2 regions of the Micromonospora sp. CPM1 genome follow, and region 1 is predicted to be linked to the other one. Evidence: riboswitches for the same ligand, from Rfam matches in the RefSeq annotation. Region 1 holds a riboswitch; the other holds the start of a gene.

Region 1 (8,331 bases):
CCACACCAGCCGTCGCCGCACCCGAGCGCGCCGCAGTCACCCGCCCCGAGGCCGCCGCCGGCTGGCTCGCCCGGCAACTCGTCGACGGCGAACGCTTCGAGGCGGTCTTCGACGGTGTCGCCTACCCCGACCAGGGGCTGACCCTCGACGCCGTGTTCGCCTTCGCCGCGGCCGGCGCCGCCGACAACCACAGCGCCGACGCGCTGGCCTGGGTCACCCGGCCGGACATCCGCGGCGGCTACCTCGGCGACGGCGTCTCCGAGGCGTACGCGGGCGCGACAGCCAAGCTCGCCCTCGCCGTGCAGGTGCGCGGCGGCGATCCGACCGACGTCGGCGGGGTGGACCTGATCGCCCGGCTGCGCTCGCTCCAGACGCCGGTCGGCAGGTTCAGCGACCGGTCCGCGTACGGCGACTACAGCAACGCGTTCAGCCAGTCCTTCGCGCTGCTCACGCTGGTCCGTACGGCGGCCGGGGCGCCACCGGCGGCGGCCGCCTGGCTGGCCGGCACCCGATGCCCGGACGGCGGCTACCCGCTGCTGCCCGCGCAACCGGTCTGCGTGTCCGACGTGGACGCGACCGCGCTCGCGACGCAGGCGCTGCGCGCCGCGGGGCGTCCGGCCGACGCCGCCGCCGGGCTGCGCTGGCTCGTGTCCGTCCAAGGTGCCGACGGCGGCTTCGCCAACGCCGCCGGCACGCCGAACGCCAACAGCACCGGCCTCGCCGCGCAGGCCCTGCGCGACGGCAGCCGGCCCGTGGCCTGGGCGCGCGCCCGGGCGTTCCTCGCCGGACTCCAGGTCGGCTGCGCCGGGGCACCGGCGGACCGGGGCGCGGTCGACTTCGACGGCGGCGGCTTCGACCCGGCCACCGCACCGCGAGCCACCGCCCAGGCTGTCCTCGGTCTCACCGGGACCGGGTACGCCCGCCTGTCCGCCGCCGGTGCCGAACCCGGCGCGCCGGCGCTCGCCTGCCCGTGAACCCCCTCGCCGCTCACCCGATCACAGGAGGACCCGTGTTCCGTCACCGTTCCACAGTCCGCAGTTGGCTGGCCGGCCTGCTGGCCGCCGCCGTGGCGGGCGTCGCGCTGACCGCCGCCGAACCCGCGCCCCGGGCGGCGCACGCCGCCGCCTGCGTCGGTACCTCGGGAGTCACAGTGGTCGTCGACTTCGCCGCGCTCGGCGGCGGCGTCCAGGTCGGATGTGCCCCGGGTGACCCGGCCACCGGGCTGGCCGCGCTACAGGCCGCCGGCTTCACAGTCACCGGCACCGCCCGCTGGGGCCTGGCCTTCGTCTGCCGGATCAACGGCAAGCCCACCGCCGCGACCGAGCCGTGCGTCAACACCCCGCCGGTCACGGCGTACTGGTCGTACTGGCACGCCCCGAGCGGCGGCTCCTGGTCCTACAGCACCTCGGGGGCGACCAGCTACAACCCAGCGCCGGGCAGTGTCGAGGGCTGGTCCTTCGGCGCCGGCGCCCCGCCGAGCATCGCCGCTCCCTAGGTGTGACCAGCGGCGCACCGGGTGCCGGCAGCTGCTCTGGCGTCGTCGCGCGCCCGGGCGGTACGGTGTCGGCACCCGGTGCGCCGGGCACACAACTGCATACGTCCCGTGTGGGGGGAAGCCGGTTCGAAGCCGGCGCTGACCCGCAACCGTGAGCGAGAGTGCCTTCTCGCGAGCCGGAATGCCCCGCCCGGGACGAGCGGCTTCCACTGTCGAGGTCTACAGGGTGAAGTCCGGGCCGCCGAGGTCCGACCACCCCCGCTCACCGCAGCACGCGGAGCGGGGTGTCAGTTTCTCGGGGTGCTTTCCGGAGGTTTCACCGACCGCTCTGCGAAAGGCACCCCTGATGCCCCTGTCCCGGCGTCTCACCACCGGTCTCGGTATAGCCACGGTCACGACCCTCGCCGCTATCACCGGCGCCCCTCTGACCGTTGTCGCGGCACCCGCCCCGGCCCACGTCACAGCCGCCCACGACGCCGCGTCCTGGCTGGCCGGCGAGTTCGCCGACGGCTCCCTGCCCGGCCCGTTCACCCCCGAGGACTGGGGGCTGACCATCGACGGCCTGGTCGCGCTGTCCGCCACCGGCGTGGACGCGCCCACCCGGCAGGCGGCAACCGCGCAGGTCGCCAAGCACGTGCGCTCCTACAACAGCTACGACGACTGGGGCATCGAGGGCTTCACCGACGGCGGGGCCACCGCGAAGCTGCTCTACGCCGCCTCCGCCGCCGGCGCCGACCCCACCGACTTCGGCGGCTACGACCTGCGGGCGGAGACCCTGTCGCTGATCGCCGGCGCCGACGCCGGGCACCAGCGGGGACGGATCACCAGCCGTACCACGGCCGACAGCGGCCCGGACGACAGCAACACCTTCGACCAGTCGTTCGCCGTGCTCGGCCTGGCCCGCAGCGGCGACCTACCACAGGAAACTGTGGACTTCCTGATCCGGCAGCAGTGTGCGGCCGGTGGCTTCCGGCTCTACCCGGACGCCGCCGGCGGGCCGTCGCCGTCCTGCGACGACCAGCCCGGAGCCACCCTCGACGTCGACTCGACCGCGATGGCCGTGCAGGCACTGCTGGCCGCGGCCGAGGACGGCGCCACCGGCGCCGGCGACGCCGCGCGCAAGGGCGCCGACTGGCTGGTCACCCAGCAGCACGCCGACGGCTCCTTCGGCGGCTCGGGACCGACCACCGGCGCGAACTCCAACAGCACCGGCCTGGCCGGGCAGGCCCTCGCCGCCGCCGGCCGCGACGACGAGGCCGCCAGCGCGGCGAAGGCTCTGGCCGCGCTGCAGCTCACCACGGGCAACGGCGGGGCGGCCTCCGCCGACGCCGGCGCGATCGCCTACGACACCGACGGATTCACGGCCGCCACGTCGGCCGGGATCACCGACACCGACCGGGACCAGTGGCGCCGGGCCACCGCGCAGGCCCTGCTCGGGCTGGCCCAGGTCCCGCTGGGCCGGATCGGCCTCGACCCGCCGCCCACGTCACATCCCACCCCGACCGGCACGGCCTCGGCCACCGTGCCCGCCACGCCCCCCGCGTCTCCCACGCTCACCACGTCGCCTCCGCCGACCGGCACCGCCGGCCCGACGCCGAGCGTGACCAGCCCTCCGGCGACACCCGTCCCCACGACCGCGGCGCCGACCACCGCCGCTCCGCCGATCACGACCCCGGCCGCGTCGGGGCTGGGCGGGCTGCCGACCACCGGCGCGGCGATCGGCAGCCATCTGCTGATCGCGCTGCTGCTGATCGGTGGCGGAGTGACACTGCTCGTGCTCGGCCGACGGCGGGCGGGATGAGCCTCCGTGCCGCCCGCGGCGCGCTGGTCGTCGCCCTGGTCACCGCAGGCACAACGATCGGACCGGGCAGTCCTGCGGTGGCCGCCGGGTCGGCCGGCTACTGCCCGGACGCCTCCGGGGTCACAGTGGTGGTGGACTTCAACGAACTCGGCGGCGGAACAGTGGTGCGGTGCGCACCGGGCACCCAGGCGACCGGGCTGGCCGCGCTCAAGAACGCGGGCTTCCCGATCACCGGCACGCTGCGCTGGGGCGAGGGGTTCATCTGCCGGATCGAGGGCAAGCCGTCCGCCGCGGCGGAGAAGTGCGTCGACACCCCACCGGCCAGCGCCTACTGGTCGTACTGGCACGCGCCGAACGGCGGCAGCTGGACGTACAGCGACAAGGGTGTGCTCAACCGCAAGCCGGCGGCCGGCAGCTTCGAAGGCTGGTCGTTCTCGCTCAACCGCAACGCCAACGACGCGCCTCGTCCCGGCGTCGCGCCGAAACGACCCGCGCCGCCGCCCTCTCCGCCACCGGCCCCTCCGCCGCCCACCGGCGGCGGGCCGGCGGTGCCACCACCGGCGGGCGGAGCCGTCGTGGCGCCGCCGGTCGGCGGTGGCCGGCCCGGTGAGCCCACCCGGCCGGCCGGCACCGCCGGCCCGCCGGCCTCCGTCAGCCCGCCGACCTCCGCCGGCACGTCACCGACGGCCGGTACGCCGCCCCTGGCGGCGACGCCGGGTGCTGACAACAGCACGGCACCGCAGGGCTCCTCCGACGAGCCGGTGGCGACCGATGTCGCCGCGTCCCGTGACGACGACGGCCCGCCACTGGGCACGATCGCCGGGGTGCTGCTGCTCGCCGTGCTCGCCACCGGCGCGCTGGTCGCGGCCCGGCGGCGGCGTGCCGCCGGCCCGGATGACTGACGCCGCGGCCACCGGGTCGCCGGCCGCTGCCGCCGGTCGTCTGCCGGGCCGGTGGTCGGTGTGGTGGCTGCCCCGAGGGCTGCATCCGGGCGCATGGTGGCTGTGGGCGCTCGGCCTGGCGACCGCGGCCAGCCACACCACGAATCCGCTGCCGCTGGCACTGCTCGTGGCAGTCGCCGGGCTGGTGGTGGTGCGCCGTCGTGGGGACGCGCCGTGGGCGTTGGCGTTTCGCATGTACGTCTGGCTCGGCGTGGTGATCGTCGCGATGCGGGTCGTGTTTCGCATCGTGTTCGGCGGCGGCCAGGGCGAGCACATCCTGGTCCGGTTGCCGGAGATCCCGCTGCCCGCGTGGGCGGCGGGCATCCGCCTGTTCGGACCGGTCGCCGTCGAGCAGATCCTCGGCGGCTTCTACGACGGGCTGCGGCTGGCGACGATGCTGATCTGCCTCGGTGCGGCGAACGCCCTGGCCAACCCGAAACGGCTGCTCAAGGCCGTACCCGGCGCACTGTACGCGGTCGGCACCGCCGTCGTGGTCGCGTTGTCGGTCGCCCCGCAACTGGTGGAGAGCGTGCTCCGGGTCCGCCGGGCCCGGCGGCTGCGCGGCGCGACCGGGCGGGGGATGCGGGCGTTGCGCGGGATCGCCCTGCCGGTGCTGGCCGACGCGTTGGACCGGTCCCTGGCCCTCGCGGCGGCGATGGACTCCCGCGGTTACGGCCGCACCGGCGCGGTGCCCGCCGGGCAGCGAACCGTCACCGGGGCGCTCGGGCTCGGCGGGCTGGTCGGCGTCTGCGCCGGCACCTACGGGCTGCTCGACACCGCCGCACCCGGCTACCTGGGACTGCCGATGCTCCTGGCCGGACTGACCGCCGCCGTGACCGGCATGCTGCTGGCCGGCCGCCGGGTCCGCCGCAGCCGCTACCGGCCGGACCGCTGGCGCCCGGCCGAGCTGATCATGGCCGGCTGCGGGGTGGCCGCCGCGGCGCTGACCATGCTCGCCGGCTCGGTGGACCCGGAACTGCTCTACCCGCCGGTCAGCCCGCTCACCTGGCCCCAGCTGACCCCGCTGATGCTTCTCGCCGTCGGCGTCGCGGCCGCACCCGCCTGGCTGGCGCCGCCACCACCGCCGACGGCACGTGCCGGACGCCCGCCGGCGGTGGACCGGCCGATCCCCGTCACGGAGGTACCGGCAGACGGAGGGCGCGCCGCGACGGCGACGACACCGGGAGACCGTCCATGATCACTTTCGACCGGGTCACCGTCCACTACGCCGAGGGCGGCCCGCCGCCGCTGCGGGACGTGACGCTCCGCATTGAGGAGGGCGAACTCTGCCTGGTCGCGGGCCGTACCGGCGCCGGAAAGTCGACGCTGCTGCGGGCGATCAACGGCCTCGTCCCGCACTTCACCGGCGGCACCCTGCACGGCACCGTCACCGTCGACGGCCGGGACACCCGCACGCACCCGCCGCGCGACCTCGCCGACGTCGTCGGCGTGGTCGGCCAGGACCCGCTTGCCGGTTTCGTCACCGACACCGTCGAGGAGGAACTGGCGTACGGGATGGAGCAGCTCGCCCTGTCGCCGGCGGTGATGCGCAAGCGGGTGGAGGAGACGCTGGACCTGCTCGGCATCGCCGACCTGCGGGACCGGCCCCTGCGGACGCTGTCCGGCGGCCAGCAGCAGCGGGTCGCCATCGGCGCGGTGCTCACCGCACATCCCCGCGTGCTGGTGCTCGACGAACCCACCTCCGCGCTGGACCCCACCGCCGCGGAGGACGTGCTCGCCACAGTCACCCGGCTGGTGCACGACCTCGGCGTGACAGTGGTCCTGGCCGAGCACCGGCTGGAGCGCGTGCTCCAGTACGCCGACCGGCTGCTGTACCTGCCCGGCGACGGTCACGTCCACGACGGGACACCGGCGACCGGGCTGGCCCACGTCGACATCGCGCCACCCCTGATCGAGCTGGGCCGCCTCGCCGGCTGGACACCGCTGCCGCTGTCGGTCCGTGACGCCCGCCGACGGGCGTCCGACCTCCGGCACCGGCTCGCCGTCGCGGAGCCGCCGCCGGCCCCGGTGGTCGCGGACACCCGTCCCACGCTGACCGCGCGGAAGATCGTCGTACGGTACCCGGGGACCGTCGCGGTGGCCGGCGTCGACCTCGATCTGCGAGCTGGCCAGGTCGTCGCGTTGATGGGCCGCAACGGATCCGGCAAGTCCAGCCTGCTCTGGGCGGTGCAGGGCAGCGGGCCCCGCCAAGGCGGCACCGTCGCCGTGACCGGTCCGGAGGGCACTGCCGACCCGAAGGCACTGCGTGCCGGTCAGGCCCGTCGGCACGTCGGCCTCGTCCCGCAGAACTCCGGCGACCTGCTCTACCTGGAGACCGTCGACGCGGAGTGCGCCCAGGCCGACCGGGAGACCGACGTGCCGGCCGGCACCTGCCGGGCGCTGGTGGACCAGCTCGTCCCCGGCCTACCCGGTGACCGGCACCCCCGGGACCTGTCCGAGGGCCAGCGGCTCGCCCTCGCGCTCGCCGTGCAGCTCACCGCCGCGCCGCCGGTGGTCCTGCTGGACGAGCCGACCCGCGGCCTGGACTACCACGCCAAGCGGCAGTTCACTGCCGTCGTCCGGATGCTGGCCGGCAACGGCCGGGCCGTGGTGGTCGCCACCCACGACGTCGAACTCGTCGCGACCCTCGCCGACCGGGTGATGGTGATGGCCCAAGGGGAGATCGTCTCCGACGGCACCACCGCAGAGGTCATGCTCGCCTCGCCGGCGTTCGCGCCGCAGGTGGCCAAGGTCCTCGCCCCCGCACCCTGGCTGACAGTGGAACAGGTCGCCGCCGCGCTCAGCGCGACCAGGGAACCGGCATGAACGTGCTGCGGGTCGCCCCGCGTACCGCAGTGGTGCTGACCCTCGCCTCGGCCGCCGCGCTGGCCACCTTCACCTGGCCCTTCTTCGTCCCCGCACACCCGGAGACCACCGCCCGCACCGGCGAGGCGCCGCTGGTCTTCATCGTCATGCTGCCGGTGCTCGTGGCGCTCGTCCTCGCCGAACTCACGTCCGGCGGCATCGACAGCAAAACCCTGGCGATGCTCGGCGTACTCGCCGCCGTCAACGCCGCCCTGCGTCCCCTGGGTGCGGGGACCGCGGGCATCGAGACCGTGTTCTTCCTGCTCGTCCTCGCCGGCCGGGTCTTCGGACCCGGCTTCGGGTTCCTGCTCGGCGCCACGTCGCTGTTCGCCTCTGCCCTGCTCACCGCCGGCGTCGGACCGTGGCTGCCGTTCCAGATGCTCTGCGCCTCCTGGATCGGCCTCGGCGCCGGCCTGCTCCCGGCCCGGCTGCGCGGCCGGGCCGAGACCGCCGTCCTGGCCGGGTACGGCGTGCTCGCCGCCTACGGCTACGGCCTGCTGATGAACCTGTGGTTCTGGCCGTTCAGCGTCGGCGCGGACACCCAGCTGTCGTACGTCGCCGGCGCGCCCGTACTGGAGAACCTGCACCGCCTCGCCCTGTTCACCGCCGTCACCTCCACCTTCGGCTGGGACACCGGCCGGGCGATCACCACGGCCGTGGCGATCGTCCTCGCCGGCCCGGCCGTCCTGGCCGCGCTGCGCCGCGCCGCCCGGCGGGCCGCATTCGGTGCTCCGGTCACCTTCGCCGCGCCCGAATCCGCCACGCCCAGGGCGGGTGGTGAGCAGGTGACCATGCCCGGCATCAAGCCGACATCCTCGCAGGCGGCGGAGGAGGTCAGCTCATCGCAGACCCCGCAACCGCCCGTCAGATGATCGGTGACGCGTTTCGCTACCGGGCAGCGCTGCCGCCCGAATGAACGACGGGTGGGCGCATGTCAGCGACGCCCCCGGCAGGTTGGCCTGACCGTGCCCTTCGGCGCACTGTTCCCAATCCTGGGCCGGCATTCACCGGGCGCGGTCGGTGTACGCCTTGCGTCGTTCCGCGGCCAGGATGGCGGCGCTGACCTCGTTCACGAATGCCCGGACCTCGTCGAACCGGCCGGGATCGGTGTCGTGGCCGGAGTCGTACCACCAGTCGCGCGCCCAGACGATCAGGTCCGCCCATCGCGGGAGGGCGGCGGCGGTCTGCTCGGCGGCCTGCCGCTTGGACAGTTGCCGGCCGTTGCGCAG
Region 2 (8,331 bases), on a different contig from region 1:
TTCGGCACCCAGCCCGCGTACGTGTTCATCGGCGGCGTGTCACTGGGCTGGGTGCTGCTGCGCCTGCACCTGGACCGCGAGCGGCCGCCGGCGTCCGGGACGCCGCCGGCGTCGAACCGGGACCGGCCTCATGATCATCGCCAGTTCGCCGAGGTGGCGGGGTCGGAGCACTTCTGATGCCGCCACCTCGGCGTGATGGAGTCGATCAACCGGCCCGGGCATCGCCGACCCCCGACGCGTCTCAGCCGGCGGCCAGCCGGACGCCGAGCGCGACGAAGGCGACAGCGCAGAGCCGGTCGACGCGCCGCGACCAGCGGCTGTCGCCCCATCGGCCGGCGAACCGCCCGGCGCCCACCCCGAGCGCCAGGTCCACGGTGAGCTGCACCGCGACGAACATCGCACCGAGCAGCACCAGCTGCGCCGCCACCGGGCCCGCCTCGGGCCGGACGAACTGCGGCAGGAACGCCACGCTGAACAGGATCATCTTCGGGTTGAGCAGGTTCGTCAGCAGCCCGCGCCGGAACGCCCGCCCGGCGCCGCCGTCCGGCCGGTCCGCCGGGGCGCCGGGCCGGCCCGTGCCGCGCAGCGCCCGCAGGCCCAGCACGATCAGGTACGCCGCACCGGCCCACCGGATCGCGGTGAACAGCACCGGGGACGCGGCGATGACGGTGGCGAGCCCGGCCACCACGGCGGCGACGTGCACCGCCTCCCCGGCGGCGACCCCGAGCGCGGCCACCGCGCCGGCCCGCGGGCCGTACCGGGTGGCGTTCGCGAGCACGAACATCATGTCCGGCCCCGGGGTGAGCATGAGCACCACGATCGCGGCCAGGTAACCGGCGAGCGTGGCCGCGGACAGTCCGAGCACCGCTCAGCCCTCCCCGGCGCCGTCGAGCAGCGCCCGGCGCAGCGCCAGCCGGTGTTCGCGCCGGATCTGCGCCTCCCGGTAACGCCGCCGGTCACCGTCGGTCTCGGCGCGCAGCGGCGGCACCGGCCGGGGCTGCCCGTCGTCGTCCACCGCCACCATCACCAGGTGTGCGGTGGCCACGTCGACCGGCGGCACCGCGCGGTCCCACCGGTCCGCGCTGACCTTCACCGCCACCTCCATCGAGCTGCGGCCGGCCCAGGTGATCCGGGCGTCCACGTGGACCACGTCCCCGACGCGTACCGCGCGCAGGAACGCGGTCTCGTCGATCGCGGCGGTGACGGCCGGTCCGTCGGAGTGGCGGGCGGCGACCACGCCGGCGACGGAGTCGATCAGGTTGAGGATGCGCCCGCCGTGGACCGTGCCCATCAGGTTGGTGTGGTGCTGGTCCATGATCTGCGACAGGGTCAGGTGCGAGGCCGACGGTGGTCGGCCGGTGAGCGTGATGGTGTCGGGCACTGTGCGGTTCCGTCCTCGCAGAAGCGGACCGCCGACCGGCCGGGGTGTGCACGTCGAGGGCACGCCGACGGCGCACCGTACGGCGTGTCACCCGCCCGACCCACCCGCGAGGTCGACGGCGGCGCGCACCGGTGGTACGCGCGACGCGGGCAGGTCTTCGGACTCGCGGGCGTGACACGAGGTCGCCTACTGGCCGCCGCTTCCCAGGCCGTGGCCCAGTGCTGTTGACGGCTGTCGTTCCCACTCACCGCTGCGGGGCAGTCCCGGATTCCCACCGGGTTCCCTCTTACGACACCCGGCCGTCGCCGACCGGGTGAACCAGCGCTTCCCGCAGCGTAGCCCAGCGTCCGAGGCCGGCGGCACAGGCGTCAGGCCGGCGCCGATCCCGTCACGGCGGCGGCCAGCGGGGCCGCGCCGAACGACACCGCGAACCGCTTGCACCAGATCGACACGCTGCGCAGACCGTCCAGGTCCACAGTCGCCGGGATGTCGTACGCCTGGTCGCCGACGTTGCCCTTGAGCCGGCCCAGCTCGACCCAGCGGCCGTCGTCGAACACCCGCCAGCCGGCCCGGCCGGGCAGCACCTTCCGGTCGGTGAGCCACACCCGCAGGTCCGGTCCGTCCGAGGTGTCCAGTCCTCGCAGCAGAAGCTGCCGGCGGCCGTCGGCGAGGCGGACCAGCTGCGCCCGGCCGGACGTGTCGTGCTCGTGGGTGACGAAGTCACCGGCGGCGAGGACCACGTCGGCGGGCGGTGCGCCGGTCGGCGACGAGCTGGCAGTGCCGGTCTCCGGTGGGCCGGTCGTCCCGGCCGGCAGCGGCTCCGCCACAGTGGGCAGCGCCTCGCGCACCTCGCGGTCGGTCACCAGCCGCCACGGCTGGAACAGGTACAGGCTCACCCCGAGGCCGGTGACGGCCACGACGGCGAGCACCGACAACACCACACGTCTTCTGCCCATGCCCCGACGGTAGGCGCGGACCCGGCGGAAAGATCTTTCCGTCCGCTTACGGCTCGACCGCGGGCCGCCGCACCGGGCCGCCGGTGGGTAGCGTCTGGCCCATGGGGCGCTACGTGCTCGTCGTCGACGACGACCGGACGGTGAGCGACGTCGTCCGGCGCTACCTGGAACAGGACGGCTGCCGGGTCCGGCTGTCCTTCGACGGGCCGGACGCGCTCGCCGCGGCCGAGGAGGAGCCACCCGACCTGGTGGTCCTCGACCTGATGATGCCGGGCCTCGACGGCATCGAGGTGTGCCGGCGGCTGCGTCGCCGGCTGCCCGGCCTGCCCGTGGTCATGCTCACCGCGCTCGGGGACGAGGCCGACCGGGTCGCCGGGCTGGAGGTCGGCGCGGACGACTACGTGACCAAGCCGTTCTCGCCGCGCGAACTCGTGCTGCGCATCAGGTCGGTGCTCCGGCGCGCCGCCCCGCAGGACCGGGGACCGACCGGGGTGCTGCGCGACGGGGACCTCACCGCGGACACCGACCGGCGCGTCGCCGATCGCGGCGGGCAGCCGCTGTCGCTGACCGTACGGGAGTTCGACCTGCTCGCGTTCCTGCTGGCGAACCCGGGACGCGCCTGGTCGCGGGCCGAGCTGCTGGACCGCGTGTGGGGCTGGCGGTTCGGCGACCAGTCCACTGTCACCGTCCACGTCCGGCGGTTGCGGGAGAAGATCGAGGACCACCCGGCGCAGCCCCGCCGCATCGTCACCGTGTGGGGCGTCGGCTACCGGTACGAGCCGTCGGACACGTCCCGGTGAACGAGCTGCTGGTCATCGGGCTCTACGCCCTCCTCGCCGGCGCGGTCGTCGGCGCGCTCGGCGTCGGCGCGCTGCGGCTGGTGCGCCACCGGTCGATCCTCGCGCACATCGCGGTGCTGCTCGCGGTCACCATCGCCTCGGTGACGGCGGGCGTCACGGCCGTCGCCCAGGCCATGTTCCTGTCCGCGCACGACCTCCAGGTCGTCCTCGTCACGGTCGCGGCGTCCGCGGCGGTCAGCCTGGCCGTCGGGGTGGCGTTCGCCCGCCGGCTGGCGCAGGCGGCGGTCTGGGCCGACCAGGCCCGGCAGCGGGAACGGCAGCTGGAGGCCGGCCGCCGCGAGCTGGTCGCGTGGGTCTCGCACGACCTGCGTACGCCGCTGGCCGGGCTGCGGGCGATGGCGGAGGCACTGGAGGACCGGGTGGTCGACGAGCCGGCGGCGGTGGCCGAGTACCACCGCCGGATCCGGGTCGAGACGGACCGGATGACCCGCCTGGTCGACGACCTGTTCGAGCTGTCCCGGATCAACGCCGGAGCGCTGCGGCCCGCGCTGTCCCCGGTCCCGCTCGGCGACGTGGTCTCCGACGCGATCGCCGCCACCGCGCCGCTGGCCGCCGACCGGCGGGTCCGGGTGCTCGCCCCGGAGACCGGCTGGCCGACCGTCCGGGCCGCCGAGGCCGAACTCGCCCGCGTCGTGACGAACCTGTTGGTCAACTCCGTTCGGTACACGCCACCGGACGGCACCGTGCGCATCGACGCCGGCCGGGACGACGACGACGCGTGGCTCGCCGTCTCCGACACCTGCGGCGGCATTCCCGAAGCGGACCTGCCCCGGGTGTTCGACGTGGCGTTCCGGGGCACCCGGGCCCGTACCCCCGCACCGGCCGGCGCCGACGAGGCGGCGCCGGCCGGCGGCGGTCTGGGCCTGGCGATCGTGCGCGGACTGGTCGAGGCGCACGGCGGGCGGGTGCACGCGCACAACGTGACCGGCGGGTGCCGGTTCGTCGTCCGCCTGCCGGCGGTCTGACCGCCCGCCCGGCCCACCGGGCGGGGTCGCCGCCGCCTGCGGGCGCGGCGGGCCGGTCAGCCGGCGTCCGGGGGACCGGTCTCCACCAGGCGTCCCTCGGTCAGGCGCAGCCAGCGGCCGACGTTGATCGCGGCGAGGAACCGCTCGTCGTGGCTCACCACCAGCAGTGCGCCCCGGTAGGCGTTGAGCGCGCTCTCCAGCTGGCCGACGCTGACCAGGTCGAGGTTGTTCGTCGGCTCGTCGAGCAGCAGGAGCTGTGGCGCCGGTTCGGCGCCGAGCACGCAGGCGAGCGTGGCGCGCAGCCGCTCACCGCCGGAGAGCACCCCCACCGGCAGGTGCGCGCGCGGGCCGCGGAACAGGAAGCGGGCGAGCAGGTTCATCCGCTGCGCGTCGGGGGCCTGCGGCGCGAACACGGCGAGGTTCTCCGCGACGGTACGGTCCAGGTCCAGCAGGTCCAGCCGCTGCGACAGGTACGCGATCCGGCCCTCGGCGCGGGTGATCCGGCCGTTCTCGGGCTCCAGGTCGCCGTCGATCAGGCGCAGCAGCGTCGACTTGCCCGCGCCGTTGCCGCCGAGCAGGGCGATCCGCTCCGGGCCACGGATCGTCAGGTCGACACCGTCGGCGGCGAACAGCGACCGCTCGCCGTGCCGGACCCGGACCTGTTCGGCGGTCAGCAGCGTGCGTCCGGCCGGCACGGTGGTGGCGGGCAGCTCCACGGTGATCGTCTTCTCGTTGCGCAGCGCCCGCTCGGCCTCGTCGAGGCGGGCCCGGGCGTCGTCGACCCGCCCGGAGTGCATCTCGTTCGCCTTGCCCGCGGCCACCTGCGCGTCCCGCTTCAGGCCGCCGGCGACGATCCTCGCCAGGCCCGCGTTCTTCAGGTTGCGGGCGGCGTTCCCGGCCCGCCGGGCGGCGCGCTCACGGGCCTCCTGCAGCTCCCGCTTCTCCCGCTTGAGCTCCTGTTCGGCGCTGCGGACGTTCTTCTCCGCCACCTCCTGCGCGGCCCGCACCGCCGCCTCGTACGAGGTGAAGTTCCCGCCGTGGAAGCGCACCTCACCGCGGTCGAGTTCGGCGATGCGCTCCATCCGGTCCAGCAGCGCCCGGTCGTGACTGACCAGCAGCAGGCAGCCGTTCCACTGCTCCAGCACGTCGTAGAGCCGGTGCCGGGCGTCGAGGTCGAGGTTGTTCGTCGGCTCGTCCAGCAGCAGCACGTCGGGCTGCTTGAGCAGTTGCGCCGCCAGGCCGAGGGAGACCACCTGCCCACCGCTGAGCGTGTCCAGGCGACGGTCGAAGGCGAGGTCGCCGAGCCCGAGCCGGTCGAGCTGGGCCCGGGTGCGTTCCTCGATGTCCCAGTCGCTGCCGATGGTGGTGAAGTGCTTCTCGTCGGCGTCGCCGGCCTCGATGGCGTGCAGCGCCGCGATCAGCGGGGCGATCTCCAGCACCTCGGCCACCGTCAGGTCGGCGGCCAGCGGCAGGCTCTGCGGGAGGTAGCCCAGCACGCCGTCGACGGTGATCGACCCGGCGGTGGGCCGGTGCTCACCGGCGATCAGCTTGAGCAGCGTGCTCTTGCCGGCGCCGTTCGGCGCGACCAGGCCCGTACGGCCGCCGCCGAGCGTGAAGGAGAGGTCCTGGAAGACCGGGGTGTCGTCCGGCCAGGAGAAGGTCAGGTTCGAGCAGACGATGAAGGAACGGGACATCGGGAAGACAACCTCGGAGTGAGGGCAGGCGGACCGGAGCCGCCCGGCAGGGGGACATGGTCTTGGGGAACGACGAGGCGACCACGGCGAACGGCGCTGATCCGCGCGTGCCGGTGGTCTGTCACATGCCCGGGCTCACCCGGAGATGTCGTCGTCACCCGCCATGTCTGATCTCCCTGCTTGCCAGTCCTGGACTGGATCACTCCGCTCCACCGTAGCACCGACGACGCTCGCCGGGCGGTCCCGCACACGGGCGTGCCGGAACCGGCGGACCGCGCCAGGTCCGCGGGACGTGACACCGAGCAGCGCGTGACCTGCGTTACCTCTCGCCGAGACGGGAATGTGATCACCGGAGGCGTATTTGACTCAGGGTGTGAGTGCCGCACCCTCTCGCGCCCGGCCGCACGCCGACCGGGCCGGGACGCCCCAGAAGACCGATGCCACCCCGACGCCCACCCCGGGCGACCTGATGAGCCGCAGTCAGCGGCTCAAGCTCGTGCTGGTCCTCGGCTCGCTGATCGCTGTGGGTCCGCTGACCATCGACATGTACCTGCCCGCGCTGCCCGCCATCGTCAGCGACTTCGCGACCACGTCGGCGGCGGTCCAGCTGACGCTCACCGGCACGCTCGCCGGGCTCGCCATCGGGCAGTTGCTGATCGGGCCGCTGTCGGACGCGGTCGGGCGGCGCCGCCCGCTGATCGCCGGTCTCCTGCTGCACATCCTGGCGTCGGCGCTGTGCGTGGTCGCCCCGAACGTCGCCGTCCTCGGCGTCCTGCGCGTCGTGCAGGGCCTCGGTGTCGCCGCGACCGCCGTGGTAGCGATGGCGGTGGTGCGTGACCTGTTCAGCGGGTCGGCGTTCGCCACGATGCTGTCCCGGCTGCTGCTGGTGATGGGTGCGGCGCCGGTCCTCGCCCCGACGCTGGGCGGCGGCGTGCTGCGGTGGACCGACTGGCGCGGCGTCTTCGTGGTCCTGGCCGTCTTCGGGGTGCTGCTCGTCGTGCTGGCCACGCTCGCGCTGCCCGAGACGCTCCCACCCGCACGTCGCCAGCGTGGCGGAGTCGTCGCGACCGTGAAGACGTACGGCGGACTGCTGCGGGACCGGGTCTTCGTCGGCCTGGTCCTGGTCGCCGGGCTCGCCATGGCCGCGCTGTTCGCGTACGTCGCGGGGTCGTCGTTCGTCCTCCAGGACACCTACGGGCTTGACGAGCAGGAGTTCGGCCTGGCGTTCGGCGCGGGCGCGGTGGGCCTGATCGGCGCCACCCAGTACAACGTGCGGCTGCTGCGCCGCTACCCGTCGCAGTGGATCCTGGTGACGTCGCTGGCGGCGGGCACGGTGGCCGGGCTGGCCCTGGTGGTGTTCGCCGCGACCGGCTTCGGTGGGCTGCCCGCCCTGCTCGTGTCGCTGTGGCTGGTGCTGGCGGCGGCGGGCCTGGCCATGCCGAACGCCCCGGCGCTGGCGCTGTCCCGCCACGGCGAGGCCGCCGGCACCGCGTCCGCCCTGCTCGGTGCGGTGCAGTTCGGCGTGGGCGCGGTGGCCGCGCCGCTGGTGGGCGTGCTCGGCACCGGCGCGGTGGCGATGGCCCTGGTGGTGGCCGGCGGGATGGTGGCGGCACTGCTGGTGCTGCTGGTCGTCGTCCGGCCGTCCCAGCTCGCCGGCCTGGAGGCGGCGCCGGCGGTCGCTGTCGCGCACTGACCCGGCCGCCCCGGATCGCGCCGGGCGCGCGCGGTGCCTACGCTGCTGCCATGAGCGCCCCGGCCCGCATCCTGGTCGAGGGCATCCACGGCTCCGGCAAGTCGACGCTCGCCGCGCATCTGGCGCAGCGGTTCGGCCTGCCCTGGCATCCGGTGGACGACCTGCTGTGGGAGCCGGGCTGGGTCGAGGTGCCGGTGGCCGAGCAGCGTCGCCGGATCGAGGCGATCTGCCGGCGCGACAGGTGGATCGTCGACGGCGCGTACCACGGCTGGCGGGACGTGGTCCTGGGCCGCGCCGACCTGGTGATCGGCCTGGACTACCCGCGCGGCGTCTCGTTCCGGCGGCTGCTGCGGCGCACGCGGCGGCGGCTGGCGAGCGGCGAGCTGATCTGCAACGGCAACCGGGAGACGCTGCGCAGCGTGCTGTCCCGCGACTCGATCCTGGTGTGGCACCTGACCGGGTTCGGCCGGGCGCGGCGGCGGATGCGGGCCTGGGCGGCCGACCCGGCCGGGCCGCCGGTGCTGCTGTTCGACGACCCGGCCGCTCTCGACGACTGGTTGGCGCGCGGAGCGCCGGTGACACCGTGGGCCGGGCCGGGCCGGGGCGGCCCGCGGCCGCTGACGTGACTACATCGGGAAGCGGCCCTGGCGCCACTGCCAGTGCCGGCCCGCCCGCATGTGGTCGATCACCGCGCGCTGGAGCGCGGTGCGGCGCGGCAGCCGGTCCAGCGGCGTGCTGAGGCTGCGGAACACGAACCGCAGCACCTCGACGTCGCCGTCGGG

The links. Region 1 has a riboswitch for cobalamin ahead of M8C11_RS15460 (prenyltransferase/squalene oxidase repeat-containing protein). Riboswitches for the same ligand answer to the same signal wherever they lie in the genome.
Region 2: linked by a shared signal. The riboswitch ahead of M8C11_RS06550 (acyl-CoA thioesterase) and the one ahead of M8C11_RS15460 (prenyltransferase/squalene oxidase repeat-containing protein) in region 1 are both predicted to bind cobalamin.

What each region holds. Positions count from the first base shown of each region.
Region 1 is NZ_JAMHIU010000011.1:47,306-55,636, forward strand. It holds gene M8C11_RS15450 (peptidase) at 1-974, shown strand, start outside; gene M8C11_RS15455 (hypothetical protein) at 1,010-1,495, shown strand; cobalamin riboswitch at 1,564-1,704, shown strand; gene M8C11_RS15460 (prenyltransferase/squalene oxidase repeat-containing protein) at 1,842-3,296, shown strand; gene M8C11_RS15465 (hypothetical protein) at 3,293-4,198, shown strand; gene M8C11_RS15470 (CbiQ family ECF transporter T component) at 4,191-5,435, shown strand; gene M8C11_RS15475 (ABC transporter ATP-binding protein) at 5,432-7,063, shown strand; gene M8C11_RS15480 (ECF transporter S component) at 7,060-7,974, shown strand; gene M8C11_RS15485 (nucleotidyltransferase domain-containing protein) at 8,107-8,331, opposite strand, start outside.
Region 2 is NZ_JAMHIU010000004.1:123,562-131,892, forward strand. It holds gene M8C11_RS06540 (PrsW family intramembrane metalloprotease) at 1-177, shown strand, start outside; gene M8C11_RS06545 (LysE family transporter) at 242-865, opposite strand; gene M8C11_RS06550 (acyl-CoA thioesterase) at 869-1,381, opposite strand; cobalamin riboswitch at 1,512-1,719, opposite strand; gene M8C11_RS06555 (DM13 domain-containing protein) at 1,750-2,337, opposite strand; gene M8C11_RS06560 (response regulator transcription factor) at 2,439-3,137, shown strand; gene M8C11_RS06565 (sensor histidine kinase KdpD) at 3,134-4,162, shown strand; gene abc-f (ribosomal protection-like ABC-F family protein) at 4,219-5,856, opposite strand; gene M8C11_RS06575 (multidrug effflux MFS transporter) at 6,326-7,549, shown strand; gene M8C11_RS06580 (adenylate kinase) at 7,600-8,175, shown strand; gene M8C11_RS06585 (acyltransferase domain-containing protein) at 8,176-8,331, opposite strand, start outside.